One region of the Janthinobacterium sp. FT14W genome, then DNA from elsewhere that is predicted to be linked to it. Evidence: predicted binding sites of a transcription regulator. Region 1 holds the regulator's gene; the other holds the start of a gene.
The links. The regulator LexA, encoded in region 1, represses DNA repair genes until DNA is damaged. The targets are predictions, from matches to a motif close to ACTGTATNNNNATACAGT.
Positions count from the first base shown of each region.

Region 2: the regulator LexA is predicted to act here: its motif matches at 7,986-8,003, upstream of recA (recombinase RecA).

Region 1 covers NZ_WFLL01000014.1:67,268-82,332, forward strand. Annotated here, with positions in the region: gene GCN74_RS11995 (GAF and HD-GYP domain-containing protein) at 1-15, opposite strand, end outside; gene GCN74_RS12000 (MBL fold metallo-hydrolase) at 203-1,099, shown strand; gene GCN74_RS12005 (inorganic phosphate transporter) at 1,146-2,156, opposite strand; gene GCN74_RS12010 (DUF47 domain-containing protein) at 2,199-2,825, opposite strand; gene GCN74_RS12015 (replicative DNA helicase) at 2,920-4,305, opposite strand; gene rplI (50S ribosomal protein L9) at 4,451-4,906, opposite strand; gene rpsR (30S ribosomal protein S18) at 4,934-5,224, opposite strand; gene priB (primosomal replication protein N) at 5,250-5,549, opposite strand; gene rpsF (30S ribosomal protein S6) at 5,570-5,956, opposite strand; gene lexA (transcriptional repressor LexA) at 6,232-6,867, shown strand; gene GCN74_RS12045 (cystathionine gamma-synthase family protein) at 6,938-8,179, opposite strand; gene purF (amidophosphoribosyltransferase) at 8,260-9,783, opposite strand; gene GCN74_RS12055 (CvpA family protein) at 9,823-10,311, opposite strand; gene GCN74_RS12060 (SPOR domain-containing protein) at 10,332-11,324, opposite strand; gene folC (bifunctional tetrahydrofolate synthase/dihydrofolate synthase) at 11,349-12,647, opposite strand; gene accD (acetyl-CoA carboxylase, carboxyltransferase subunit beta) at 12,763-13,635, opposite strand; gene trpA (tryptophan synthase subunit alpha) at 13,835-14,632, opposite strand; gene trpB (tryptophan synthase subunit beta) at 14,747-15,065, opposite strand, start outside.
Region 2 covers NZ_WFLL01000001.1:238,531-253,595, reverse strand. Annotated here, with positions in the region: gene GCN74_RS01115 (TolC family protein) at 1-627, opposite strand, end outside; gene GCN74_RS01110 (hypothetical protein) at 654-1,013, opposite strand; gene sucD (succinate--CoA ligase subunit alpha) at 1,285-2,166, opposite strand; gene sucC (ADP-forming succinate--CoA ligase subunit beta) at 2,180-3,349, opposite strand; gene GCN74_RS01095 (DUF2889 domain-containing protein) at 3,428-3,988, opposite strand; gene GCN74_RS01090 (class I SAM-dependent methyltransferase) at 4,255-5,793, opposite strand; gene recX (recombination regulator RecX) at 6,023-6,478, opposite strand; gene recA (recombinase RecA) at 6,789-7,895, opposite strand; gene GCN74_RS01075 (response regulator transcription factor) at 8,136-8,870, shown strand; gene GCN74_RS01070 (sensor histidine kinase) at 8,867-10,399, shown strand; gene GCN74_RS01065 (DUF4212 domain-containing protein) at 10,392-10,706, shown strand; gene GCN74_RS01060 (sodium:solute symporter family protein) at 10,703-12,751, shown strand; gene GCN74_RS01055 (alpha/beta hydrolase family protein) at 12,883-14,928, shown strand; gene GCN74_RS01050 (6-phosphofructokinase) at 14,962-15,065, shown strand, end outside.

The DNA.
Region 1 (15,065 bases):
GTGCAACTGAGGCATGTTGGTGGCAATCAGGTAAGGATGGGGAAATCGGCAAGCGCCAGTGTAACGGCCGCCCTGCGCACTGTACATTACTTACTTGCAACAAAATGAAATAACTTTCCGTATCGCAACACACACAAATGTTGCCGCCAATTTCATTAATTAGAATAGAATCAACAATAATTACACTGTAACAAGGTACTGAATGAAATTCACGTTCAGGGGCGTGCGCGGCTCCATCCCCTCCCCCGGCCCGCGCACGGCGCGCTATGGCGGCAACACCACGTGCATCGAAGTACGCACCGACGACGACAGCCTGATCATCCTCGACGCGGGCAGCGGCATTTTCTCGCTGGCGCAGCAACTGCCGCCGGGCCTGCCCGTCGACGCCCACGTCTTCATCACGCACAGCCATTGGGACCACATCCACGGCTTGCCCATGTTCAGCCCCCTGTTCGTGGCCGGCAACCGCATGCGCCTGCATGGCGCCCTGGACGCCATCAGCGGGCGCGGCATCGAGCACGTGATGGCGGTACAGCTGCAAAACAGCTATTTCCCCGTCAGCGAAGCGGCCATGGCGGCCAGCATCGAGTACCGCACCCTGGCACCCGGCGAAGCCGTCGAGGTGGGCGGCGCGCGCGTACGCGGCGCGGAGATGAACCACCCCGTCGTCAACCTCGGCTACCGCATCGACTGCGGCGGCGCCTCGCTGTTCTTCAGCGGCGACCATGAACCGTTCTACAACCTGCATCCGCCCGGCCATGCCGAGCACGCGGACTGCGCTGCGCGCAATGCGCAGCGCCAGGCGGGCATCGACGCCTTGATCGCCGGCGTCGATGCGCTGATCATGGATTGCTCGTACACGCGCGAGGAATACCCGGGCAAACAGGGCTGGGGCCACGGCACCTTCGACGCCGCCTTCGACCTGGCCCTGCGCTGCGGCGCACGGCGCCTGTACTGCACCCACCACGAACCGACGCGCAGCGACGAGCAGCTGGAAGCCGTGTTTGCCGACGTGATGGGCCGCTATGCGGACCGCCTGGCCGGCCTGCAGGTATTCCTCGCCTACGAAGGGCTGACGGTGGAACTGGCCCGCGCATAAAAAAAGGGAGCCGCAAGGCTCCCTTTTTACTGGCGTTGGCTATCCATTACATGATGTGGTGGCCAATCCACCATGCCACTGCGGCAACGAAGGCGGAAGCGGGGATCGTGAAGATCCAGGCCCACACGATATTGCCTGCCACGCCCCAGCGCACGGCCGACATTTTTTGCGACGAACCGACGCCGACGATGGCGCCCGTGATGGTGTGCGTGGTCGAGACGGGAATGCCCAGCGCCGTCGAGACGAACAGGGTGATCGCGCCGCCCGTTTCGGCGCAGAAGCCGCCGACCGGTTTCAACTTGGTGATCTTCTGGCCCATGGTCTTGACGATGCGCCAGCCACCGAACAGGGTGCCGAAGCTGATGGCCGTGTAGCACGAGATGATGACCCACATCGGCGGCATGGCGTCGGCCGCGCTCGAGTAGCCGGCGGCGATCAGCAGCATCCAGATGATGCCGATGGTTTTTTGCGCATCGTTGCCGCCGTGGCCCAGGCTGTAAGCGGCTGCCGATGCCAGCTGCAGGCGGCGGAACCACTTGTCGACCTTGCGCGGCGTCGAGCGCACGAAGATCCAGGAGACGAGCAGCATCATGATCGAACCGAACACAAAGCCCAGCACCGGTGCGATGACGATGAAGGCCACCGTCTTCCACAGGCCGGCCGCGACCAGCGCGCCCGTGCCGGACTTGGCGACTGCCGCGCCCACCAGGCCGCCGATCAGCGCGTGCGAGGACGAAGACGGAATCCCGTAGTACCAGGTAAACAGATTCCAGAAGATGGCGCCCATCAGCGCGCCGAAGATCACGTACTGGTCGATCACCGCCGGATCGATGGTGCCCTTGCCCACCGTGGCGGCCACGGTCAGCTGGTGGAACACGAAAATGGCGACGAAGTTGAAGGTGGCAGCCATGGCAACCGCGGTCTGCGGTTTCAATACGCCCGTCGAGACCACCGTAGCGATCGCGTTGGCGGCATCGTGGAAGCCGTTCATGAAGTCAAACAGCAGCGCAAGGACGATCAACAGGCCTAGCACGTAGATGCTGATTTGTATGGTCATTGTAGTTTCTTTTCTGATTCTGGTTCAGGACAGGCCCAACGCTTACGCGTTTTCGACGATGATGCCTTCGATAATATTGGACACATCTTCGCAACGGTCGGTGACGGTTTCCAGAATTTCGTAGATCGCTTTCAGCTTGATCAGGTTGCGCACGTCCGGTTCGTCGCGGAACAGTTTGGACATGGCGGCGCGCATCACGTGGTCGGCGTCCGATTCCAGGCGGTCGATCTCTTCGCAGATGGCGACGATCTTGCGCGAGTTGTCCATGTTGTGCAGCATGGCGACGGCGTCGCGCACTTTTTCGGTACAGGCCAGCACCAGTTCGGCCAGGCGCTTGGCTTCCGGCGTGACGGCTTTCAGGTCATACAGCGAAACGGTTTGCGCCGCATCTTCCAGCAAGTCCAGAATGTCGTCCTGGCGCGTGATCAGCTGGTGGATGTCATCGCGGTCGATCGGCGTGATGAAGGTCTTGTGCAGCATTTCCACGGTGGCGTAGGTGACTTTGTCCGCCTGTTTCTCGATGCTTTCGATCGCATGTACGCGGTTTTCCAGGTCGTCGAAATTGGTCATCAGGCCGAGCATCTCTTTGGCGCCCTTGACGCACAGTTCCGCGTGCTGGTTAAACAATTCAAAAAACTTGCCCTCAGTGGGCATCAAGCGTCCAAACATGTCATTCTCCGTTAAGCATTGAGTCGTGTTATTTACTACAGAAAGCCGCCCCGTAGTCGGGGGCGGCCGATGGAATTGCCAGTGCTGCTGAGTCTTAGTCGCCTTGGTAAAGCGCCAGGCCACCACTGTAATTGCCAAATTTGGTGTACTGCCCCATGAAGGTGAGGCGGATGCTGCCGATTGGACCGTTACGTTGTTTACCGATGATGATTTCGGCCGTTCCCTTGTCCGGCGAGTCGGGGTTATACACCTCGTCGCGGTAAATGAACAGGATCACGTCGGCATCCTGCTCGATAGCGCCCGATTCGCGCAAGTCGGACATGACGGGACGCTTGTTCGGGCGTTGTTCCAGCGAGCGGTTCAGCTGGGACAGGGCGATCACGGGACAGCCGAGTTCTTTCGCCAGGCCTTTCAAGCCCCGCGAAATCTCGGAAATCTCCGTGGCGCGGTTATCGCCCGGCGTATTGGCCGACATCAGTTGCAAGTAATCGACGATGATCAGGCCCAGCTTGCCGCATTGACGCGACAGGCGGCGCGAGCGGGCGCGCAATTCGATCGAGTTGAGCGCCGGCGTTTCATCGATGTACAACTGGGCGTCGTTCATCTTCTGGATCGCATTCGTCAGGCGAGGCCAGTCTTCGTCGTTCAGGCGGCCCGTGCGCAGACGGTGCTGGTCCAGCTGGCCGACGGAGCCCAGCATACGCATGGCCAGCTGGGCGCCGCCCATCTCCATCGAAAACACGGCCACGGGCAAGCCGCTGTCGATGGCCACGTTCTCGCCGATGTTGACGGAAAACGCCGTCTTGCCCATCGATGGACGGCCCGCCACGATCACCAGATCGCCCGGCTGCAGACCGGAGGTCATGCGGTCGAGGTCGATGAAACCGGTGGGCACGCCCGTGATTTCACTCTGGTTGTCGCGGCTGTACAGTTCGTCGATGCGTTCGACCACTTGCGTCAGCAGGGGCTGGATGGCAGTCCAGCCCTGGGCGCCGCGCGCGCCTTCTTCGGCGATGGCGAAAATCTTCGACTCGGCCTCGTCAAGCATCTGCTTGACTTCCTTGCCTTGCGGGCTGAAGGCCGTGCCCGAGATATCGTCGGCGACGGTAATGAGTTTGCGCAGCACGCCGCGGTCGCGCACGATCTCGGCGTAGCGCCGGATGTTCGCGGCCGATGGCGTGTTTTGCGCCATGGCGTTCAGGTACGCGAGTCCGCCCACATCATCGGCCTTGCCGAGCTGGGTCAGGGTTTCAAAAACAGTAATGACATCGGCTGGCTTGGAAGCGTTAACCATCTTGACGATTTGCTCGAAGATGATGCGATGGTCATAGCGATAGAAATCCTCCGCATGCATGAAGTCGGCGATGCGGTCATACGCCGCATTGTCGCGCAGCAGACCACCGATAACGGATTGTTCTGCTTCGATCGAGTGCGGCGGAATACGGAGGGAATCCAGTTGCGGATCAGAGGGGGCGTTCATGGCGCGAATTATACCTGCTTCGGCGTACTGGCAAAAATAAAGGGCTGAAATTGCGCGAAAAAAAGGCCACAAAAAAGCCGGGCGAACCCGGCTTTTCATAGTGCTTTACTGTACGGTAGCGCTTGCGGGCCAGGCCCGCAGACGATTACGCGTTCGCGTCTGGTACGACAGCGATAACAACTTCCACGACCACGTCGGTGTGCAGAGCAACCGAAACGTTGTGCTCGCCAACGATCTTCAGCGGGCCGGTAGGCATGCGGATTTGTGCTTTTTCAACAGCAAAACCTTGCTTGGTCAGCGCTTCAGCGATGTCGAAGTTGGTGACGGAACCGAACAGACGGCCATCGACGCCAGCTTTTTGAGCAACTTGAACGGTCAGGCCGCTCAGTTTTTCACCTTGGGCTTGCGATGCGGCCAGTTTGGCAGCAGCAGCTTTTTCCAGTTCGGCGCGCTTGACTTCGAATTCAGCCACAGCGGTTGCCGTAGCACGACGTGCCAGGCGTTGCGGGATCAGGAAGTTACGTGCGTAACCGTCTTTGACTTTGACGACTTCGCCGAGGTTACCGACGTTTACAACTTTTTCTAACAGAATGATTTGCATAGTTCTTCTCCAGGAATATCTGACCGATTAAGCGTGGTGCAGATCGGTGTATGGCAGCAGCGCGAGGAAGCGAGCGCGCTTGATTGCGGTGTCGACTTGGCGCTGGTAGTGCGCTTTGGTACCGGTCAGGCGTGCTGGCATGATCTTGCCGTTTTCCTGGACGAAGTCTTTCAGCGTGTCGACGTCTTTGTAGTCGACTTGCTCAACGTGAGCTGCCGTGAAGCGGCAGAACTTCTTACGTTTGAACAAAGGGTTTTGCTGTTTGCGTTTTTCTTTAAGCTTGAGCTTATTTTTGTCGAACTTTTTACCGAATGCCATGTCAGGCTCCTGTATCTAAAATGCGCTAGTCGGGAATGACTGCACTAAAATCAATGATGTGAAACACCAAACTCTTGCTGTTGCGGCTTTTTCTGGCCAGGAAACCCGTGAACTGATAGACCCCGCCCAAGCTTGCCTGACTGAACCGGCCTGAGATTTCGCCAGCGGCTAGCGCGGCAACATCAAACTCGGTCAAACGGGCAATCCCTGCTTCCATCTGCTGCGAACTGTGCTGCAATACTGCATTCACAATCGGCAGCCCTGCCGGGGTATAGCGCAATATTTCGCGCTCGGCAATGATGGCGGTGACTTGTAGCTGGTTCAGCGCACGATCCTGGTCAAAAATTAAGCGGCTGCGGCTGGAGCGGCTGCTGGTGCTTCGGTGCGGTGGCTTTTGGCCGCGTCTTCGCGTTGTACCGATTTCATCATCGGCGAAGGAGCTGTTTCAGCTTTCTTCATTTTAACGGTCAGGTGACGCAACACGGCATCATTGAATTTGAATGCTGTTTCCAACTCGACCAGGGTCTCGTTGTCGCATTCGATGTTCAGGCAGATGTAGTGTGCTTTAGGCAGCTTTTGGATCGAGTAAGCCATTTGACGGCGGCCCCAATCTTCCACGCGGTGAACCGAACCGCCGCGGGTGGTTACGCTGGCTTTGTAGCGTTCGATCATCGCGGGCACTTGCTCGCTTTGGTCCGGATGGACGATAAAGACTATTTCATAATGACGCATGCAAACTCCTTCAGGTCGGATTGATAATCGCCCACCCCGGCGTCAAGACGGGTGTGGGAAGGTCAGCCGAAGATTATAACCGCCTTTTGCAAACGTTTCAACCATTCCCTCCACCAGCGCCCGGAAAGCCCGTGCGCCGTCCTGTTTTTTAGCCGTGGGCGACTATTTCTTGCGAAATCCACGCAAAACACGGAAATCCCCTTGCATAGTAGGCGATACTGTACAAAAATACAGACTGTTCATATAGACAGCATTTTAGTATGCACCCACCGCTCATGATCAAGCTGACAGCACGACAAGAACAAATCCTGAACCTGATCAAGGACGCGATCGAAAATACGGGGTTCCCTCCCACCCGTGCCGAAATCGCCAATGAACTGGGTTTCAAGTCGGCCAATGCGGCCGAAGAGCATTTGCAGGCCCTGGCCCGCAAGGGCGCCATCGAGATTTCGCCCGGCACCTCGCGCGGCATCCGCCTGATCGGCGCCGCCGCCGAAGCGCTGCCGTCGAAAGCGCCGGCAGCGCTGCTGATGTCGCTGCCCCTGATCGGCCGGGTGGCGGCCGGTTCGCCCATCCTGGCGCAGGAAAACCTGGAAGCGAGCTACAACGTGGACCCGGCCCTGTTCTCGGCCAAGCCCGACTTCCTGCTCAAGGTGCGCGGCTGGTCCATGCGCGACGCCGGCATCATGGATGGCGACTTGCTGGCCGTCAAGAAAGTCGACAGCGCCAAGAATGGCCAGATCGTCGTCGCCCGCATCGGCGACGAAGTCACCGTCAAGCGCTACAAGAAGACGGGCTCCGTCATCGAATTGCTGCCGGAAAACCCCGACTTCAAGGTGATCACCGTCTCGCCGGAAGATGAGTTTGCCCTGGAAGGGCTGGCTGTCGGCCTCATGCGCAGCTGGCATTAAATCACTGCAGGCAAAAAAAGGGCCGCAACAGCATGACTGTTGCGGCCCTTTTCACATGGCGCGCGGCTGCTTAGGCGTCCAGCGCGTTTTTGAAATCGTCGAGCAGATCAGCCTCATCCTCGATGCCCACGGAGACGCGGATCAAGGACTCGGCAATGCCCATGCTGGCGCGCCGCTCGGCGCCCATCTCATAGAAAATCGTGTGGGCGACGGGAATGACCAGGGTGCGCGTGTCGCCCAGGTTGCTGGCAGGAATGGCCAAATGCAGGCGATTGAGGAAATCGAAGCAGTCGATGCCATCCTTCAATTCAAAGCTGAACAGAGAACCGTAGCTGCGGAACAAGTCCGTCGCCAGCGCATGCTGCGGGTGCGACGGCAAGCCCGGATAGTGCACGGCCGCCACTCTCGGGTCCGCCTGCAGCATGGTGGCCAGCGCCAGCGCGTTCGAGCAGGTGCGGTCCATGCGCAAGGCCATGGTTTCCGCGCCGACGGCGATATGGTGCGCCGCTTCCGGGCCCAGCGAGGCGCCGAAGTCGCGCAAGGCCTTGGCGCGGATCTGCGCGATGCCCCATTGGGGCGGCGCCGCCTTTTTATAGTTTTCAAAGATGTTCGGGTACTGCGTCCAGTCGAACACGCCCGTGTCCGTCAAGCTGCCGCCCAGCGCATTGCCGTGGCCGCCGATGGATTTCGTCAGCGCATTCACCACCAGGCCCGCGCCCACGGCTTTCGGGCGGAACAGATACGGCGTCGTCATGGTGTTGTCGACGATGTACAGGATGCCCTTCTCGCGGCACAAGTCGCCGATTTTCTTCAGGTCGGCAATCTGCGTACGGGGGTTGGCGATGGTTTCCACAAACACGATGCGCGTGGCCGGCGTGATGGCGGCCGCCACATGGGCCACGTCGGTGGCGTCGACGAACGACACGGCTATGCCCTGCCCCGTCACCGTTTGCCACAGGCTGTTGGTATTGCCAAACAAAAAGGCCGACGACACGACATGGTCGCCCGCGCGCAGCAGCGATTGCACCACGGCGCCGATGGCGCCCATGCCCGTGGCGAAGCACAGGGTCGCCACGCCGTCTTCCATCTTGTTGACCTTGTCTTCCAGCGCGGACACGGTCGGATTGCCCTGGCGGCCATAGCGGAAGCCCGGCTCCTTGCCCTGGAACACGGAAGCGAGCTGGCGCGCATCGGCGTAGCCGAAGGCAACGGAGGTGTGCACGGGCTTGTGCAGCGAGCCGTGCTCGATGCCCTTGCGGCGGTCGTTATGCAGGATGGTGGTGGTAAAGCCGTAGGTTTTATTGGTGGTCATGGTGGATGCAGGAGACTATTAACCCAAGACAAAAGCTGGGGTCAGACCCGGCGGGTCTGCCCCCAAAAGCAAGGCGCCGATTACGCTTCCGTTGTCGCCAGGTTCAGGTTCAACTGGGAACGGGGCGTATCTTCGGGCGCTGCCGCCTTCGGATGGTGGCGCGCATATTCCAGGCGGTCCAGGTACTCCTGCGACACGTCGCCCGTCACATACACGCCGTCGAAGCACGACGCCTCGAAGTTGGTCAGGGCCGGGTTGACGTCGGCGATCGCCTGCTTGAGCGCGCCGATATCCTGGTACACCAGGTAGTCGGCCGTGATTTCGCGGCACACTTCTTCCGTCGTGCGGCCGTAGGCGATCAGTTCGTCGCGCGTCGGCATGTCGATGCCGTACACGTTCGGGAAGATCACCGGTGGCGCGGCCGAGGCGAAGATGACTTTCGTCGCGCCCGCTTCACGCGCCATCTGCACGATTTCACGGCTGGTGGTGCCGCGCACGATGGAATCGTCGACCAGCAGCACGACCTTGTCCTTGAATTCGGACGGGATCGCGTTGAGCTTCTGGCGCACGGATTTCTTGCGCGCCGCCTGGCCCGGCATGATGAAGGTACGGCCGATGTAGCGGTTCTTGATGAAGCCTTCGCGGTACTCGATGTTCAGCGCCATGGCCAGCTGGATGGCGGCCGGACGCGAGGAATCGGGAATCGGCATGACCACGTCGATATGCACGCCTGGCAGTTCGGCGCGGATCTTTTCGGCCAGGTATTCGCCCATTTTCAGGCGCGTGGCATACACGGAGGCGCCGTCGATGACGGAATCGGGACGGGCCAGGTAGACGAATTCGAACACGCAGGGATTCAGGCTGGCATTGTCGGCGCACTGGGCGCTGTGCAATTGCTTGTCGGCATCGATGAAGACGGCTTCGCCGGGACCGATGTCGCGCACGAAGCGGAAGCCCATGCCTTCCAGGGCCACGGATTCGGAGGCGATCAGGTATTCAGGACCTTGCTCCGTTTCATTGATGCCCAGGCACAGCGGACGGATGCCGTGCGGGTCGCGGAAGGCCAGCAAGCCCACGCCGGCGATTTGCGCCACGGCGGCATAGCCGCCCTTGACGCGGCGGTTCAGCACGGTAACGGCCTTGAAGATGGCTTCCGGGTCCAGGTTCAGGCCCGTCGTCGCTTCCTGGATTTCATGCGCCAGCACGTTGAGCAGCACTTCCGAGTCGGAATCGGTATTGATGTGGCGGCGGTCGTTCTTGAACATTTCCAGCTTCAACTGTTCCCAGTTGGTCAGGTTGCCGTTGTGCGCCAGGGTGATGCCGAACGGCGCATTCACATAAAACGGCTGTGCTTCCTCTTCGCTCGACGAACCGGCCGTCGGGTAGCGGCAGTGGCCGATGCCCGTCGTGCCTTGCAGCGAACGCATGTTGCGCGTACGAAAGACGTCACGCACGAGGCCATTGGCCTTGTGCATGGAAAACATACTGCTGTGATTGGTCGCAATCCCTGCCGCATCCTGACCGCGATGTTGCAAAAGCAACAATGCATCATACAGCAATTGATTGACAGGTTGATGGGAAACGACGCCGACGATGCCACACATGGTGTGCTCCTAAACTGTGCTACTGATTTTAAAAAAAATTCAAAATTTCACATGCTGCGCGTAAGCGGCAGGCAGATAAGGCTTGATGGCGCGCGCGCCCTGTTCCGCGAGCGGGCTGAGCAGCGCGTTTTTCCAGAACGGCTGCTGCGGTATGGAAGTCATGCCGCACAAGATGACGGCGGTCAGCACGATCACAAGGCCCCGCGCCACGCCGAACAGGCTGCCCAGGGTGCGGTCGGCCAGGCTCAGGCCCGTCACCTTGACCAGCGCGTCCACCGTCATGGACAGCAATCCCATCAAAATGCGCACGCCGATGAACAGCACCACGAAGGCCAGCAACAATCGGACGGCTTCGCCCGGCACGGCTTCCGGCAGGAATTTCGCCAGCGTGGCGCCATAGGCGTTGGCAATGACGAAAGCCACGATCCAGCTGACCAGTGACAGTATTTCCTTGACCAGGCCACGCATCATGCTGATCAGCACGGACGTCACCAGCACGAACAGCACCAGGTAATCGAAGATCGTCACGCGCGTTCAGCCTTGCAAGATCACGCCGGTACCAGGCTGCCGCCCAGGCCCAGCTTTTGCAGCTTGGCACGGGTCTTTTCGGCGTCTTCGCGGCTGCCGAACGGCCCCACGCGCACGCGGATGCGCTCGCCCGCCGGGCTGGAGACTTTCTGCGTGTAGGACTTGATGCCCGCTTCGCGCAGCTTGTCCTGCAATTCGTCGACCTTGTCCTGCGTTGCCAGCGCCGCCACCTGCACCACGAACTTGCCGCTGCCGGCGTCATGGGCTTTCTCTTGCGGCTTGTCCAGTGGCTTGCCTTCCAGAATTGCCATGGCGCGCGCCGCATCGTCGGCCGATTGCGCCGGCTTGGCAGGTTTCGTTTCAGGCTTGGCTTCCGGCTTCACCTCGTGCTTGGGTTCCGGTTTCGGCTCCACCTTGGCCTCGTGCTTCGGTTCCGGTTTGGGCTCGTGTTTCGGCTCAGGCTTGGTCTCCACCTTGACAGGCTTGGGCTCGGGTTTTGCTTCTGATTTCGGCTCGGGTTTCGGTTCCACATACGCCGGCTTGACGGGCGCAGGCTGGACGGCTGCCAGCACGGGCGCGGGTGCCGGCGCGGGCTTGGCCGCCGGCGGCAGGGGCGCGTCGACGATTTCCTCGGACTGGTCCAGGCCGTTGTTCGCCGCGGCCTGGGCCGGGACGGCTGGCACGGGCGCGGGCGCAGCGGCCTTGTCTTTCGAGGGAATGTCGATGGCGATATCGTTGAAAGGCGCCTTCGGCTCGGAATCGAGCAGCATCGGCAAGCCGACGGCGACGCCCAGGGCCAGGGCGATGGCCCCGACCAGACGGCGGCGTGCGCGCTTTTTTTCAGGCAAGACCGGGTCCGGCGCTTCCTTGCCGCCACGGCGCGATCCGCCGCCACCGGAGGTGTTGGCGGCGCGCTTGCGGGTCGGCGACTGTGCTTCGCCAGGGACATAAAAGCCGCTGTCTTCGCCAGAGGATTCTTGCTTGTTTTTAAACAGTTTCGAGAACAAGCCCATGCGTGATTTTCAGTCGAGTGCGTTTCAGTGAAGTGAGGATTTTCGGGCCTTCATCACGCCGGCAACGGTGAGGAAAGAACCAAAGACCACAATTCTATCATTCTCACCGGCCCGGCTCATTGCATTTGCAAAAGCTTGTGCCGGATCATCGAAAATAGACACAGTATGTTCGCTGCTGTCGGGCTTATCTTCCAGCATGATCTGCACCTTGGCGGCCAGCTCGGAAGCCGTGGCCGCGCGCGGCGAAGGCAGGCCCGTCAGGCACCAGTGGTCGACGTGCTCACCCATCGCGGCCAGTACGCCATCGATATCCTTGTCCAGCATGGAGCCGAACACGGCATAGGTGTACGGGTGGAAACCCATATTGCCCAAGTTCTGGTTCAGCGCCGACGCCGCATGGGGGTTGTGCGCCACGTCGAGGATCACGCTGGGGCGGCCAGGCAAGACCTGGAAGCGGCCCGGCAGTTCCACCGTCACGAGGCCCGTGCGCACTTCCTGCGCGCCCACGGGCAGCTTCAGCTTCAGCACTTCCAGCGCGGCCAGCACGGCCGTCGCATTGAGGATCTGGTTGGCGCCACGCAAGCTCGGATACGCGAGCGAATTGCGGCGCTGCTCGCGCCCGCCGTAGTTCCACTGCTGCTTGTCGCCCGAATAGTTGAAATCGCGGCCCATCAGCCACAGGTCGGCGCCGATGGCCTCGGCATGGTCGATCAGCGACTGGGGCGGCACGGGGTCGCTGCAGATGGCAGCCTTGCCCGGACGGAAGATGCCCGCCTTTTCAAAGCCGATCGCTTCGCGCGTGTCGCCCAGGTAATCCGTGTGGTCGATATCGACGCTGGTGACGATGGCCACGTCGGCATCGATCACGTTGACGGCGTCCAGGCGCCCGCCCAGGCCCACTTCCAGGATCGCCACGTCGAGACTGGCCTGCGACAGCAGGTGCAGGATGGCCAGGGTGGTGAATTCGAAATACGTGAGCGGCGTATCGCCCCGCACGGCTTCGACGGCATGGAAGCTGGCGACAATTTGTTCATCGCTGGCCATCTCGCCCAGCACGCGCGCGCGCTCATTGAAATCGAGAAAATGCGGCTTGATGTACAGCCCCACTTTGTAGCCGGCGCGCAACAGCACGGATTCCAGCATGGCGCAGGTGGAACCCTTGCCATTCGTGCCCGCCACCATGATCACGGGGCAAGTAAACGCCAGTTGCATGCGCGCCTTGACGGCTTGCACGCGGTCCAGGCCCATGTTGATCTGGGTTTCCGAATGACGGTTTTCCAGCATGGCGAGCCAGTCCGGCAATGTGGTGGGGAGCTTGTGCATGGGAGACTTCTTGAAAAGAGTGCGCGGGGCGGGAAAGACATGAGACCCAAACCGAAGACTGGGGTCGGATTCTGAGGGTCCGACCCCGGCAGTTCAGGTTTTGGGGTAAATCAAATTACGCAAGTACTTCGACGGCCTGGTTCTGCAACAAGGCCAGCAGGCGGGCGATTTCTTCGCGCATCTTGCGGCGGTCGACGATCATGTCGACGGCGCCCTTGGTGACGAGGAACTCGGCGCGCTGGAAGCCTTCCGGCAGTTTTTCGCGCACGGTGTTTTCAATCACGCGGGGGCCGGCAAAGCCGATCAGCGCTTTCGGTTCGGCAATGACCACGTCGCCCATGAAGGCAAACGAGGCGGACACGCCGCCCATGGTCGGGTCGGTCAGCACGCTGATGAACGGCAATTTCTTTTCCGACAGCTTGGTCAGCATGGCCGTGGTCTTGGCCATCTGCATCAGCGACAGCAAGCCTTCCTGCATGCGCGCGCCGCCGGTGGCCGTGATGCAAATAAACGGCACTTTCTGTTCCAGCGCGATCTGCGCGCCGCGCACGAAGCGCTCGCCCACCACGGAGCCCATGGAGCCGCCCATGAATTCGAATTCGAAGCACGCCACGACCACTGGCAGGCTCATGATGGCACCGCCCATGACGACCATCGCATCCGTCTCGCCCGTCGCTTCCATGGCGGACTTCAGGCGGTCAGGGTATTTCTTGCTGTCTTTGAATTTCAGGGTATCGACGGGCAGGATTTCCTGGGCGATTTCATAGCGGCCACCCGCGTCGAGCAGGCTGTCGAGGCGTTCACGGGCGCGGATGCGCATGTGGTGGTCGCATTTCGGGCACACGTGCAGGTTCGATTCCAGGTCCGTACGGTACAGCACGGCTTCGCACGACGGGCACTTGACCCACAGGCCTTCCGGCATGGTCTTGCGCGCGCCAGCATCAGAACGCTGTATGCGCGGTGGCAGCAGTTTTTCCAACCAACTCATATTTTCTCCTTGGGCCCTTGTAGGGGTAGCGTCGATGGACGCCCCCCGGCAGACGGTCAACGGCGACACCCCCGTAGGGCGCCACCAAAAATTTTATCTATTGCACAATAACAGGCAAATCAGTGGCCGAAGTGTAGCCGTTTATCGCCGGGCTGTCGAACTTTGCCGCCAACGCATCTTGCGTAAACGGCAAGCTTGCTCAGGCGTCCAGTGCGGCGCGGATGTCCGCCGTAAAGCTGCGCACGGCGTCCACGGCGCCCCCTGCCGGGGCATTTTCTATCTCCTGGACGATGCGGCTGCCGATCACGACGGCATCGGCCACCTTGGCAACGGCCTTGGCCGTGGCGCCATCGCGGATGCCGAAGCCCACGCCGATAGGTAATTTTACATGCTGGCGGATGGCCGCAAGGCGTTCCGCCACCTGTTCCGTATCAATGTTGCCCGCACCCGTGACGCCCTTGAGCGACACATAATAGCTGAAGCCTCCGCCAACCTTGGCCACTTGCGCGATGCGCTCGTCGGTCGAGGTGGGCGCCAGCAGGAAGATCAGGTCCAGGCCCGCTGCCCGCATGGCGGCCGCGAATTCCTCGCACTCTTCCGGCGGATAATCGACGACGATGGCGCCATCGGCGCCGGACGCTTGCGCTGCAGCTATAAATGCGGCGCTGCCGATGCGCTCGATGGGATTGGCATAGCCCATCAGCACCACGGGCGTCGTCCGGTTCGTTTCGCGGAACTGACGCACATAGCCGAATACGTCATGGATGCCGACGTTGAATTTCAGGGCCCGCTCGCAGGCGCGCTGGATGACGGGGCCTTCGGCCATGGGGTCGGAAAACGGCACGCCCAGCTCCAGCACGTCGGCGCCGCCCTCGACGAGCGCATGCATCAGGGGCACGGTGGCGTCGGGGCCGGGGTCGCCGGCGGTAATGAAGGTAACCAGGGCGGTCTTGTTGTTGGATTTTAAGTTAGCAAAGGTAGCGGAGATACGGGACATGATGAGCTTTCTTGACGGTAAATGGATGGAATATTGTTCAAACCCAACTGCAAATACCGGGGTCGGACGGGGACGCCGAGTCCCTGAGGGTCCGCCCCCGGCTCTGCCTTGGGGTTAAGAGAAATTCAATCCCATGCGTTCCGCCACGGTATGCATGTCCTTGTCGCCGCGGCCCGACAGGTTGGCCAGTACAACTTTATCTTTCGGCAAGGTAGCCGCCAGCTTGGCCGCGTAGGCCAGCGCGTGCGACGACTCCAGGGCCGGGATGATGCCTTCGATATGGCAGCAATCGTGGAATGCCTGCAGCGCTTCCTCATCCGTGATCGACACGTACTGGGCGCGGCCGGAATCCTTCAACCACGCATGTTCCGGCCCCACGCCCGGGTAGTCGAGGCCAGCCGAGACGGAATGCGTCTCGATGATCTGGCCGTTC
Region 2 (15,065 bases), on a different contig from region 1:
CGCGTGCGCCACATCGCTGCGCGCCTGCACTGCATCGTTGCTGGCGCGCAGCGCCTCAACTTGCAGCCGCGCCACGTCCGCCGGCGACACTTCTCCCGCCTGCCGCTGCTTCTGCGCCACCTCGACGGTACGCTGGTACAGCTGCGCCGTATCGCCGAGGATGGCCAGGCGCTCGCCCGCCGCCAGCGCATCGTAATACGCCTGGCTGACGGCGAGACGCAACTGGCGCCGCGCCTCGCGCACATCTTCGCGCGCCCCCTCCTCCTGGTGCAGCGCGCCATCGCGGCGCAGGCCGCGCTTGCCGCCCCGCTCCAGCAGCTGGTCGATACGCACGCTGCTGTCGACGGTCTTGCTGCGCAAGCTGCCTGCACCCACGCCAAGGCCGGGGTTGATGTTCATGGTTTGCAGCGTCAGCATGGGATTGGGCGCCGCGGCAGCACTGGTCACGGCGGCGGCGGCACCATCGAGCGCCAGTGCCGACACGCGCACGTCGTGGTTGCGTTCGAGCGCAATGCGCTGCAGCTGCTCCAGTCCCAGGCTGTCTGCCAGCGGGGTCTGCGCATGCAGCAGCAGTGGCAGGCACAAGGGCAGCAGCGCCGCTGGCCACAGGAAACGTTTCATGGACATGGTGTTCGCTTTCGCGTTCTCTCGGATTAATTACTGTCGGCGGGCAATAACTTGGATATGCGCGACAAATGGCCCTGCCCGCAATCCTCCGGCCACAGTTCCACCTGCATCTCGGGCCTGGCGTCGATATCCGGCGGCACCTCGGCCACGGCCGTGCGCATGACCCGCACATGGTGGTAGCGCAGCTCGACAAAATGGCGGCTCGCCAGTTCGGCGTCGGACAGGCGCGCCAGGCAGGCCGGCAAATCGGCGGCGCGTCCCGGCCCGTACGCAGCGACGACCCAGGCACGCTTCGCCCCCCGCTGCCAGTCCACCTTGGGCGCCTCGGCGCAGGCGCATAACAGCAACAGGCATAGCGCGGCCACGCCCGGTTTCATGGCATCCATAGTGCATATTTCCGATGTAGAAAGTAGGCGCGCACGCGGCGCGCGAAGATGGTGCTGACAGGCCGAATCATAGGCGCGCGGTGCGCCGAACGGTGTTACAAGTTGGTAATGTCACATGCCTGTCATGGCCCGTGCCAATGGTTGCGGGCACGGCAATGGTGCGCGGCTGGAAAAGGGAGACGGACGGCAGGAAGGAGCTCGGAGCGGCGATGCATGGAACGAAAAAAAGGAGCCGAAGCTCCTTTTTTGTACTGCGGCAAGCCGGCTGAAATTACAGCATGGCTTTCAGCAGACGCGCCATTTCCGACGGGTTCTTGGTCACGGTAATGCCGCAAGCTTCCATGATTTCCAGCTTGGCTTGTGCCGTATCGGCACCGCCCGAGATCAGCGCGCCGGCGTGGCCCATGCGCTTGCCTGGAGGAGCGGTCACGCCGGCGATGAAGCCGACGACCGGTTTTTTCATGTTGTCTTTGATCCAATAAGCCGCGTTGGCTTCGTCCGGACCGCCGATTTCGCCGATCATGATGACCGCGTCGGTATCTGGATCGTCATTGAACATCTTCATGATGTCGATGTGCTTCAGACCGTTGATCGGGTCGCCGCCGATGCCGACTGCCGACGATTGGCCCAGGCCCAGTGCGGTCAGCTGACCCACTGCTTCATAGGTCAGGGTGCCCGAACGCGATACCACGCCGATGCGGCCTTTTTTATGGATGTGGCCTGGCATAATGCCGATCTTGATTTCGTCTGGCGTGATCAAGCCTGGGCAGTTAGGGCCCAGCAGCAAGGTTTTGCTGTTGACTTTGGCCATACGGTCTTTCAGGGCCATCATGTCGCGCACAGGAATGCCTTCGGTGATGCAAATGGCCAGATCCATTTCAGCTTCGACCGCTTCCCAGATCGCCGCTGCCGCGCCTGCTGGCGGCACGTAGATCACGGAAACGTTGGCGCCGGTTTCTTTTTTCGCTTCGGTAACGTTAGCGAAAATTGGAATGCCTTCGAAATCTTCGCCGGCTTTCTTCGGGTTCACGCCTGCCACGAAGGCAGCTTTGCCGTTCGCGTAGTCGCGGCAACCGCGGGTGTGGAACTGGCCGGTCTTGCCGGTGATCCCTTGGGTTACGACTTTGGTATCTTTATTGATCAGAATGGACATGTTGATTCCTTAATTAAGCTTGACCGGCAGCGGCGGCAACGACGCTCTTTGCTGCATCTTCCATGGTGTCGGCTGCGATGATAGGCAGACCGGAATCGGCCAGCATCTTTTTGCCCAGGTCTTCGTTGGTGCCCTTCATGCGCACCACCAGCGGTACGTTCAGCGAAACGGCTTTCACCGCGGCGATGACGCCTTCGGCGATCACGTCGCAACGCATGATGCCGCCGAAAATGTTCACCAGGATGGCTTTCAGGCCTGGGTTTTTCAGCATGATCTTGAACGCTTCGGTTACTTTTTCTGCCGTGGCGCCGCCGCCGACGTCCAGGAAGTTGGCTGGCTCGCCGCCGAACAGTTTGATCGTGTCCATGGTGGCCATGGCCAGGCCGGCACCGTTCACCAGGCAACCGATGTTGCCGTCGAGCGAGATGTAGGCCAGGTCGAATTTCGACGCTTCGATTTCCGCCGGATCTTCTTCGTCCAGATCGCGCAGGGCGACGATTTCCGGGTGACGGAACAGGGCATTCGGGTCAAAGTTGAACTTGGCGTCCAGGGCGATGACTTTGCCGCTGCCGGTGACGATCAGCGGATTGATCTCGGCCAGCGAGCAATCGGTTTCCCAATACGCTTTGTACAGGCCTTGCAGGTTGACGCGTGCGTCGACGATGGAACCGGCAGGCACGCCGATCTTGGTCGCGATGTCGTCTGCCTGGGCATCGGTCAGGCCAACGCTCGGCTCGACGGTAACGTGGTGGATCTTCTCCGGGTGGCTCTCGGCCACTTCTTCGATGTCCATGCCGCCTTCGGACGAAGCCATCAGGACGATCTTCTGGGTAACGCGGTCGGTGACCAGCGAAACGTACAGTTCTTGCTTGATGTCGGCGCCTTCTTCCACCAGCAGGCGGTTGACTTTCTGGCCTTCGGCGCTGGTCTGGTGCGTGATCAGCTGCATGCCCATGATCTGGTCAGCGTATTCCTTGACCTGCTCGATCGATTTTGCCACTTTCACGCCGCCGCCCTTGCCGCGGCCACCTGCGTGGATCTGCGCCTTGACTACCCACACCGGGCCGCCCAGGGTTTCCGCAGCCTTGACTGCCTCGTCGACGGACATGCACGGAATACCGCGTGGTACCGTCACTCCGAATTGCCGGAGGATTTCTTTGGCTTGATACTCATGGATTTTCATGCTGGCTTCCCTTCTGATACTGATTTGTAAAAATACGGTTAGTGGTGCAAAAAAAACAGGAAAAACAGAGCGCCGGGGTCACGCTTTGGCTACCCAGCGCGGGTAATACCGTGCAACTGCCCCGCCATCGGTGCGCAGGGCGTGGCATTTGTCGAGTTGAAACGGCTTTTCATGCGACAAGTCAGCATTCGCACCGTCACGGGTCGACCAGACATCGCCGGCAAATGCCTGAACCGTCGCAGTCGGCAAGACTTGCGCCAGTTCCGTCAAATGGGTACAGCCGGCGATTCCCGCCAGGCGCTGTTTCAAGTCGCGGCGGAAATTCTTCAATAAATTCAAACCGATCAGCGCCCTGTAAGCGGGGCCGATGGTATCGCAAAAACCGGGATAGGGCACGGCATCGGAGGCGGCTTCGGCCTCGACGATGGTCAGTTCGCGATCGACGGTAATGCGGAGATGGAGGTCATGCAGAGGAGTGCCGGCGGGACGGGGGCCCGAGGCCAGGGTCGCGTCGTAGCTTTTGATATCGGTAATACGGGCGTCAATATCCCACAGGCCGTCGTCGCGCAGATACGCTTGGACGTCGATAACGCGGGAGTGCCGTAGGGCGCGCCGGGATACGGGAGTTGACAGGGGCATAAGACCGATGCCGCTTGCGCGGCCATAATTAGTAAGCAGCCATGTGCATAAAGCACGCCGTTCGCAGCTTCTACGAACAGCAACCGCACCTGCGGCGCCGCAAAAACCCTAAAAGTGTAGCACATTGGGCGCTGGTTGCGCCGCAACATAATTTTTCATCGGTCTGCTCGCCTGCCTGCGATTATTGATGCAAATCGCAAAATCAATGACGATCATTCGCAATTCGCATAACTTCCGGCATGGCACGGACGTGCCGACACGCTGCCTCAGTCAGTCACGCCCAGCGCGCGCAAAACAGGCAAGGTACGCTCGGCAAAATGGCGGGCATGCTCCCACAGTTCGGCCAGGTTCTCTTGTTCCGTCAGCAATGGCTGGCCATCCTTCGACAGCAACTGCTTCAGGCTTATCAGCACGGGCCATGTCTCGCGCACCCAGTCCTGCGGCTCTTGCCATCCTTGCATTTTCGCCCACAGGAACAGCTGTTGTAAATGCGGTACAAATACGCCGCCGCCCGTCATCGGGCTGGCAAGGCTATACAGGTCGGACCTTGCCAGCGCCTGCTCCAGCAAATATGCATTCAGGCGCGCCGTCTGCGGCCGCGCCACGGCAATGTCAGCATCGTCCTGGACGGCGTAGACACTCCCCTTGCTGATCAGAATCAACATGATCTGCAACAAGGCAGCCAGGCTGGCTTCGGTGCCGGCCAGTTGCTGCTCCAGTTCCCCGATCGTGTGCACGCGGTGATCGGCAAGCGCATCGAGCACGGGCGCATATACGCGCTCATCCATATCGGCATCGCCCAGCACGCCATGCACGCTCAACACCACCGTATCGCGCGGCACCGCCAGCATCACGCGCACGGCCCGCAAGGCCGTGGCCTGGGCGAACGGCGTCAGCGTACGCGCCCCCTTGATCCAGTAATCCCTGCGAAATTGCTGGTTGATCAGGAAAGCCCGCGTCGTTTCGCGGAAGATGGGATCAGGAATCTCGGCCAGGAAGTGCTGGTGCTCGGCCGTCAGATTGAGCATGTCGACATGCTCGGTATAGGTGGCGGAAGCGGCGAACTCCAGTTTGGCTTCGCTCAACATGGCAGCCACCTGGGAAAAGGCCATCGGCTGCCAGTCCGCATTGAAATACTCGTGCGCGACATAATGACGCTCAAACGATTTCAGCTTCTCGAAGCGATCGGCCAGCAAGGGATTGGCCTCGAGATAGCGCGGCTTCGTGGCGATCATCCTGTCGACGAAATCGATGGCGCCCTCGATACGCGCCAGCACGCCTTGGCCCGGAGCACCCATGACGCGGCCATGTTCGGTCAGCAAGTCGCGCATCGGCATCATGGCGGCCCAGCCAGGCTGGGTGTTGTAGCTGAGGTAGGCGACGCCGCCCACTTTCAGCTTGCGCTGCAGGAAGTCCACGATCAAAGCACGGTTTGCCGCCGAGATCCAGCTCCAGATACCGTGCAGGCAGATAAAATCGAAATCGGGCAAGTCGTCGCGGCGGCAAAACTGTTCGAACGATTCGTCCGTGAACTGCGCCCCGGCGCCAGCGGCGCCGGCCAGTTCCTGGGCATAGGCTGCCTGGGCCGGATTGAAATCATTGCCATACCAGCGCGTGGCGGACGCCGCCGCATGGAAGTTGGCACTGACGCCCTGACCGAAGCCCAGTTCGCAAGCCGTGCCATTGGCAGGCAGGACCAGGCCGGCGGCCAGCAGCGGCAGGCGCAGACGCAGGGGATTCAATTCTTCGTAATAGCTATAGGTATAGGCGACCTCGGCCATGTAGCCGGCATTCCAGTTGCTCATTGCGCTTCCTGTCTCGATCAATGGCGGTGCACGCAGCGCACCGGGTTCGAGCGCCAGAATACCCGATATCCCGGGAGCCCAGTAGCGCGAACAGAGGACATTTGAAAGCGCAGTTCACGGCGGCACGGCGCGGCGGCCGCGTCATGGCCAGGGCGGAAAGCAGGCGGCAGGAGCGGCGAAGCGACCTTACCTGGCAGCAAACGGGGGCGCCAGTGCGCGCGCGGCGGCCTTAGTCCTCGTCAGGCTCAAGCCCCTTCAACGCCACCAGCACGGCGCGCTGGGAAAAGCCGCGCTGCATCAGGAAGCGCATCTGCTTGCTGCGCTGCTCGGCATCCTGCGCCACTTGCCCAAACTTGCGGCGCCACACTTCGCAGGCGCGTGCGGTCTCGCCCTCGGCCAGGCCCGCCTTGAGTTCCTGCAACGCCTCGCCGGCGATGCCATGGCTTTGCAATTCCGCCATGATGCGGCTGTTGCCGAAGCGGGCCGAGCGGCGGTGAATCAGCGACTCGGAAAAGCGCTCCTGCGACAGCCAGTTGGCCTGCTCCAGGCTGTCAAGCAGGGCTTCCACATCGTCGCCCTCCTGCGCATGCCGCTGCAGCTTGCGCCGCAATTCCATGCGGCTATGCTCGCGCATCGACAAAAAGCGTAGCGCCCTGCCCTTCAGGCTCAGTTGTACCGCTGCCATCATTCCACCCTATCGTTCAACACATCAGGACAATTCAAATAAATACAACATCAACTCAAGACAAGACAAGACAAGACAAGACAATTCAAACACGACATCAACACAACGGCTGTGCCGCCCGACATGCCGTCAACAATGCCGTCAAAAAAACAAATGCCGCCTGGCGCACAGGCGCAAGGCGGCATTCATTGTAGATCTTTTGGACGGCAAACCACGGCGCAAAGGGCCGTCACGTGTCGCAACGCGTCGCAGGCAAGACCAGCTGCAGCTGCAGCTGGCCATGCCAGCGCAGCCGAGCTGCGCTGCCTTCTTACTCGGCCGCTTTCGCTTCCGCAGCCTTGGCAGCCTTGTCGGCAGCCTTATCCGCTTTTTCCGGCTTTTCAGCAGCCAGCGGCGGCAGTTCGCGCACGCCCAGCGAGGCGCGGACCTTGTTTTCGATTTCGCGGGCCAGCGCCGGACGCTCTTGCAGGAAGGCGCGGGCGTTGTCCTTGCCCTGGCCGATGCGTTCGCCGTTGTAGCTGTACCACGAACCGGATTTTTCCACGATCTTGGCATCCGAACCCAGGTCCAGGATTTCGCCTTCGCGTGACGTGCCGGCGCCGTACAGGATGTCGAAGTGCGCTTCCTTGAACGGCGGCGCGATCTTGTTCTTGACGACCTTGACCTTGGTTTCGTTGCCGATCACTTCATCGCCGGACTTGATCGAGCCGGTGCGGCGGATATCCAGGCGTACGGACGCATAGAATTTCAATGCGTTACCACCGGTGGTGGTTTCCGGGCTGCCGAACATCACGCCGATCTTCATGCGGATCTGGTTGATGAAGACGACCAGGGTATTCGTGCGGTTGATGGAACCGGTCAGCTTGCGCAGGGCTTGCGACATCAGGCGCGCTTGCAGGCCTGGCAGGGAATCGCCCATGTCGCCTTCGATCTCGGCGCGTGGCGTCAGTGCGGCCACGGAGTCGATGACGACGAGGTCGACGCTGCCCGAACGCACGAGGGCGTCGCAGATTTCCAGAGCCTGCTCGCCCGTATCCGGTTGCGAGATCAGCAATTCATGCAGGTTCACGCCCAGCTTTTGCGCATAACCGACGTCAAGCGCGTGCTCGGCATCGATAAAGGCGCAGGTGCCGCCCAGTTTTTGCATTTCGGCGACGGTTTGCAGGGTCAGGGTGGTTTTGCCCGACGATTCAGGACCGTAGATTTCCACGATACGGCCACGCGGCAAGCCGCCCACGCCCAGCGCGATATCGAGGCCGAGCGAACCGGTCGACACGACTTGCACTTCTTCGATCGGTGCGCTGGCATCCATGCGCATGACCGAACCTTTGCCAAACTGCTTCTCGATCTGCGCCAGTGCGGCGGCGAGCGCCTTGGCTTTTTCCGATGCGGGTACTACAGCTTTTTTATCGTCCATATGTTCTTTCAGCCGTTCTACAGTCGACGATTCACATGAATCGGTCGGCCTGCGATAGCGCCAGTGGGTTAAATTCTTTACACAGACAGTACTGTATAAAAAAACAGTGATCAATGCAAGCGGAACGTGGATTTGTTTTGAAACAGATCAATACAACCCTGTTTTTCACAAAAATTCGCCACCTTGCGGAAAATGAAACACAATACAAGCTTCTACCGCCGCAAGCATAGGAACTGCACCATGCGTATTTTACTTGCCGAAGATGACAGCGTGCTGGCCGATGGCCTGACCCGCTCGCTGCGCCAGTCCGGTTATGCGATCGACTACGTCAAGACGGGGCAAGAGGCCGATACGGCCCTGTCCACCCAGGAATTCGACTTGCTGATCCTCGACCTGGGCCTGCCGAAGATGTCCGGCCTGGAAGTGCTGCGCCGCCTGCGCGCGCGCGCCTCGCTGCTGCCGGTACTGATCCTGACGGCCGCCGATTCCATCGAACAACGCGTCAATGGCCTCGACCTGGGTGCCGACGATTATATGGCCAAGCCGTTCGCGCTGTCGGAACTGGAGGCAAGAGTGCGCGCCCTGACGCGCCGCGGCGCCGGCGGCGGCGCCACCATCATCAAGCACGGCCCCCTCAGCTACGACCAGGTGGGGCGCAGCGCCTACATCAACGACCAGATGCTCGACCTGTCCGCGCGCGAACTGGGCTTGCTGGAAATCCTGCTGGGCCGCACGGGCCGCCTCGTCTCGAAAGAGCAGCTGGTCGACCACCTGTGCGAATGGGGTGAAGAAGTGTCGAACAACGCCATCGAAGTGTATGTGCACCGCCTGCGCAAGAAGATCGAGGTGGGCGGCGTGCGCATCGCCACCGTGCGCGGCCTCGGCTATTGCCTGGAAAAATACTCGGAAGCGGCGCGCCTGAACGCCGAAGCGGGCGAGTCGGCAGGCCTGGCCAACGGACCCGCCAGCAAGTGAAGGCACGCGAGGCGCCAGCGGACGAGGCGGACGACGACGACTGGTTCGAGCCGCCCACCACGGAGCAGGATGACACCATCGAGCATTCGCTGTTCGGCGAAATCCTCGACTGGATGCTGGCGCCCCTGCTGCTGCTGTGGCCGATGAGCATCGCCATCACCTATCTGGTGGCCAAGAGCATCGCCAATCAACCGTTCGACCATGCGCTGGAAGACAGCGTGACGGTCCTGACGCAGCAGGTCAAGCAAGCCGATGGCGCCGTGCTGCGCCACGTACCGGAAAAAAACGGCAAGGGCCGCGACTTCCTGCGCGGCGACGATGTCGACACCCTGTATTACCTGGTGGTGGGCGCGCGCGGCGAATACCTGGACGGCGACCGCGACTTGCCGCCGCCCCAGGACCCCGACAAATACCGCAGCGGCATGGTGCTGTTTCGCAACGACACCATCCATGGCACGCCCGTGCGCGTGGCGTTCACCTACCTCGACATGCCGTCCAGCACCGACGACGACCCGCGCCGCGCGCTGGTGCAGGTGGCCGAAACGCTGGAAAAACGGGCCCAACTGGCGAATGAAATCATCAAGGGCGTGATCTTGCCGCAGTTCATCATCCTGCCTGTGATCCTGGCCCTCGTCTGGTTTGCCCTGGCGCGCGGCCTGTCGCCGCTGGCGCAGTTGCAGGAGCGCATACGCGCCCGGCCGCCCGACGATTTATCGCCCATCGAATCGGGCCAGGTGCCCGAGGAAATCACGCCGCTGGTCGGCTCGCTCAACGAAATGCTGGCCCGTCTGTCGCTGTCGATCGACATGCAGAAACGCTTCATCGCCGATGCCGCGCACCAGATGAAGACGCCGCTGGCGGGCATGCGCATGCAGTCGGAACTGGCCCTGCGCCAGACAGACCACGACGAGATCCACCGCTCGCTGCTGCAGCTGGCGAAAAGCTCGGAAGCGGCCACGCGGCTGGTGAACCAGCTGCTGGCCCTGGCACGCGCGGAAAACCAGCCGCAGGCGGGCACGGCGTTCGAACCGATCGAGCTGAGCGAACTGGCGCGCGGCGTGGTGCAGGACTGGGTGCAAGCCTCGTTTGCCCAGCATATCGACCTGGGCTTCGAACAGCCCGCGTATTCGATCATGATTTCCGGCAATGCCATGATGCTGCGTGAACTGCTGAGTAATCTGATCGACAATGCCCTGCGCTACACGCCGGCCGGGGGCAGCGTCACGGTGCGCGTGCGCAGCACCCTGGAACTGGCCATCCTGGAAGTGGAAGATACGGGCCCCGGCATACCGCCGGCCGAGCGGGCGCACGTATTCGAGCGCTTTTACCGTATTCTCGGCAGCAATGTCGACGGTAGCGGACTGGGCCTGGCCATCGTGCGCGAAATCGCCCAGCAGCACGGCGCCGAAGTCGATATTTTCAATAATCCCCGCGCACACTCGCCGAAGCTGCCGGGCACCCTGCTGCGCCTGAGCATCGCCCTGCTGTTGCCGGATGCGCCAGAAGAAGATGAGATCACATATGGATAAGCCCAGCCCTCCCGCGCCGCCGCTGCGGCCCGCGCGCACGCCCGGCCCCGGGTTGCAGGCGCGCCTCGATACGCACTGGCGCAAGACGCGGCGCCTGACGGCCATCCTCCTGCTGATCTGGCTGCTGACGGGCTTCCTGACCGTGTTTTATGCGCGCGAACTGCTGCACCTGAACCTGTTCGGCTGGCCCCTGCCCTTCTATATGGCGGCCCAGGGCGCTTCGCTGGTCTACCTGGCCATCATCGCCTTCTACGCCTGGCGCATGCGGCGCCTCGACAGGGCTTTTCATGCCGAGGAGCAAACATGACCGGGCAGCGCAGCTTCTTTGCCCGGCTGAGCCGTTACTACCTGCTGTTTACGGGCGGCTTCGCCGCCTTCCTGCTGGCCCTGGCCGTGCTGGAACAGGAAGGCATGCCGCGCGCGTGGATCGGTTACCTGTTCATGCTGGTCACCATCACCCTGTATGCCACCATCGGCGTCATCAGCCGCACCTCGAACGTCACCGAATACTATGTGGCGGGGCGCCGGGTGCCGGCCATGTTCAACGGCATGGCCACGGCCGCCGACTGGATTTCGGCCGCCAGCTTCATCAGCCTGGCCGGCGGCCTGTACCTGAACGGCTTCGACGGCCTGGCCTTCATCATGGGCTGGACGGGCGGCTATTGCCTGGTGGCGCTGTTGATCGCCCCCTACCTGCGCAAGTTCGGCCAGTACACGATTCCCGATTTCCTCGCCGCCCGCTACGGCAGCGGCGCGGACGGCCGCGGCGCCAGCGTGCGCGTGGTGGCCGTGGCCGCCACCATCATCGTGTCGTTCACCTATGTGGTGGCGCAGATCTACGCCGTCGGCCTGATCGCCTCGCGCTTCACGGGCGTGGATTTTTCCGTCGGCATCTTCCTGGGCCTGGCCAGCATCCTCGTCTGCTCCTTTCTGGGCGGCATGCGCGCCATCACCTGGACGCAAGTGGCGCAGTACATCATCATCCTCGTCGCCTTCCTGATTCCCGCCATGTGGCTGTCGGTCAAGCATGCGGACAATCCCGTGCCGCAGATCGCCTACGGCAAGGTGCTGCCGCAGCTGAGCGCGCGCGAACACGTGCTGGAAACGGACCCGAAAGAAAACGAAGTGCGCGCCATCTTCCGCCAGCGCGCGCAAAGCTACCAGGCGCGCATCGACGGCTTGCCCGGCTCCTGGGAGCAAGGCCGCCTGGCGGCCCAGCGCCAGCTCGACAGTTTGCGCCAGCGCAATACCTCGCTGTTCGACATCCGCAACGCGGAGCGCTATCTGATCGCCTATCCGAAAAGTCCGGACGAGGCGCGCGTGCTGTGGCAGGCGGCGCAGGCGCAGAACCAGAAACGCGCCGAGCCGATCATTCCGCATGCGCAGCCGTTTCCCGCCGCGGACCGCGCGCAGTCCGACATCAAACGCAACAATTTCCTGGCCCTCGTGTTTTGCATGATGCTGGGCACGGCTGCCCTGCCCCATATCCTGATGCGATCCTACACCACGCCGTCCGTGCACGAAACGCGCGTATCCGTCTTCTGGACCCTGTTCTTCATCTTGTTGATCTACCTCACGATTCCCGCGCTGGCCGTGCTGGTCAAGTACGATATTTACTCGGCACTGGTGGGCACGCAATACGCGAACCTGCCCACCTGGGTGTCGTACTGGGCCAACGTGGACAAGCTCAGTCCCCTGATCAGCATCGTCGACGTCAACCGCGACGGCATCGTGCAACTGGCGGAAATTTCCATCGACGCCGACGTGCTGGTGCTGGCCACGCCCGAGATCGCCGGCCTGCCCTACGTGATTTCCGGCCTGGTGGCGGCAGGCGGCCTGGCTGCCGCCCTGTCGACGGCCGACGGCTTGCTGCTGGCCATTTCGAATGCCCTGTCGCACGACATCTATTACAAGGTGGTCGATCCCAGCGCCTCGACGCAAAAGCGCGTGACGATTTCCAAATTGCTGCTGCTGGCCGTGGCCTTCATCGCCGCCTATGCCGCCTCGCAAAAGCCGGCCGACATCCTGTCGCTGGTGGGCGTGGCGTTTTCCCTGGCCGCCTCGACCCTGTTCCCGCCGCTGGTGCTGGGCGTATTCTGGCAACGCACCAATTACCAGGGCGCACTGGCCGGCATGTTCACGGGCTTTGGCGTGTGCCTGTATTACATGTTGCACACGAGCACCATGCTGGGCGGCAATGCCAGCGGTCAATGGTTTCATATCGCGCCCATTTCCGCCGGCATCTTCGGCGTGCCTGCCGGCTTGGCCGCCGCCGTGCTGGTCAGCTGGCTGACGCCCGCGCCGGGACGCCGCAGCACAGGACTGGTCGAGCATATCCGGGCGCCGGAATGACAGCATGCTGGATGAAACGTAAAAACAATGATACCCTCAAGAAATAGTGCATAAATAGATACCTTATTTATTAACTCATCAGAGGTAAAATGACACCTGGCCGTATCCCCCCTGTACGCCATGCAGCGCTCGTGCGCGCCGCGACTGCCTGCCTGTTGCTGGCCTTTGTATCGCCGCAGGTGTCGGCCGAAACGGCAGCGGCCAGCACCACGGCTAGCGTGCCGTCGGGCATAGGCGCTGCCGTCTTCTTTGACGAAGATCACATCAGCAAGGTGGAACTGTCGCCCGATGGACGCGCGGTAGCCATTTTGCTGATGGGCGACAACCAGCGCCGGCGCCTGGCCGTGCTCGATGTGGCTAGCCAGGAAGTCAAGATCGTGGCCAACTTTAGCGACCGCGATATCGGCAATGTGGCATGGGTCCATGCCAACCGCTTGGTATTCGATACCAACGACACGCACGCGGCAGACGGCCAGCGCAAATATGCGCCGGGCATGTTCGTCGTCGACCGCGATGGCCGCAATTACCGCCAGCTCGCTTCCATGGATGGAACAGCGGACGACCCGCGCTTTGCTTCCAGGAAGTTGCCGGCCTCCGTATTTCTGCTGGAGCAGCCGGGAGCCCAGGATTCCGACACCATCTATGTCCGTAAGGCCGCCGTGCTGAAGGAACGCAATGAGAATACGGCAGAGGTCGGGCAATTCGACTTGCTGCGCCTCGACACCACGACCCAGCAGTGGGAAAAAGTGGCCCCACCAGCCAAAGGCGTGCGCCACTGGATGCTGGACCAGCAGGGCAAGCCGCGCCTGGCAACAGCCGTGGAGGGCCGGCGCAAGACGTTTTACTACCTTGAACAGGACGAGCGGCGCTGGCGCGCCATTGCCAGCCAGGATCTCCATGACAGCGGACCCGATACCATCACGCCCGTGGAATTCGGACCCGACGGCACCCTGTATGTCAGCAGCCGCAACGGTAGCGACAAGCGCGCCCTGTACGCGTTCGACCTGGCGGCCAGCCGCGTCGCGGGCAAGCCGCTGGTTACGCTGGCCGGCTACGATTTCGCCGGCGGCATCCTCACGGACCAGCAGCGCCTGCTGGGTGTCTACTACACCAATGACGCCACCACCACCGAATGGTTCGACGCCGAGTGGAAGGCCGTGCAGCAAGACATCGACAAGCAACTGCCGGCCACCATCAATCTGATCGCCATGAATGCCAGGGGGGATAGCCAGCAGCTCATCGTGACGGCATATTCGGACCGCCAGCCCAGCGCCTTCCTGCTCTACAACAAACAAACCCGTCAATTACAAAAGATCGGCGATGCCCGTCCCGCCATCGATGCGCGGCACATGGCGCAAACCGACTTGATGACATATCGCGCACGCGACGGCCTGGATATTCCCGCCTGGCTGACCTTGCCCAAGGGTGGCGGCAAGAAGCTGCCGCTGGCGTTGCTCGTGCGCAGTGCGCCAGCAGAACGTGGCAGCCTGTGGTACTGGATGAGCGAGCGGCAATTCCTCGCCTCGCGCGGCTATGCCGTACTGCAACCGGAGTTTCGCGGCAGCGGCGGGCGCGGCGACCAGTTCCTGCGGGCCGGCTGGAAGCAATGGGGCCTGGCCATGCAAGATGACCTGGCCGACGGCGCGCGCTGGGCCATCGCGCAAGGCATTGCCGATCCGCAACGCATCTGCATCGTCGGCGGCGGCGCCTATGGCGGCTACGCAGCGCTGATGGGCTTAATCAAGAATGGCGATCTGTTCCGCTGTGGCGTCAGCTGGAGCGGCATCACCGACTTGCCGCAAATGTACACCCAGCACTGGAGCGTCGGTCACCGGCTGGGAGAGGAAGCAAGACAATATGTCATGCCGCAACGCATCGGCGACCCCGTGCACGATGCTGCCCAGCTCAAGGCCAGCTCCCCCATGTACCAGGCCGAAAAATTGACGCAACCCCTGCTACTGGCCTACGGAGGAGCCGGCCACAACGTTCCCCCATACCAGGGCACGCAATTGCGCGACAAGCTCAAGCTGAGCAATTCCCGCCTCGAGTGGCAGTTGTATGCCGACGAGGGCGACCATTGGGACCTGGCGGCCACGCGCGTGGACTTCTGGCAGCGCGTGGAAAAATTTCTCGACAGGAATATCGGAAAAGACAGCGCCCCGGCAAAAAAGGAGTAGGCTGGAGGGCCGTTCCATTTACGAGGAAATCCCATGCCGTCTGGAAAAATTCTTGTCGCCCAGGGAGGCGGTCCCACCGCCGTCATCAACCAATCGCTGGTGGGTGTGGTGCTCGAATCACGGCGCTTCCAGCACGT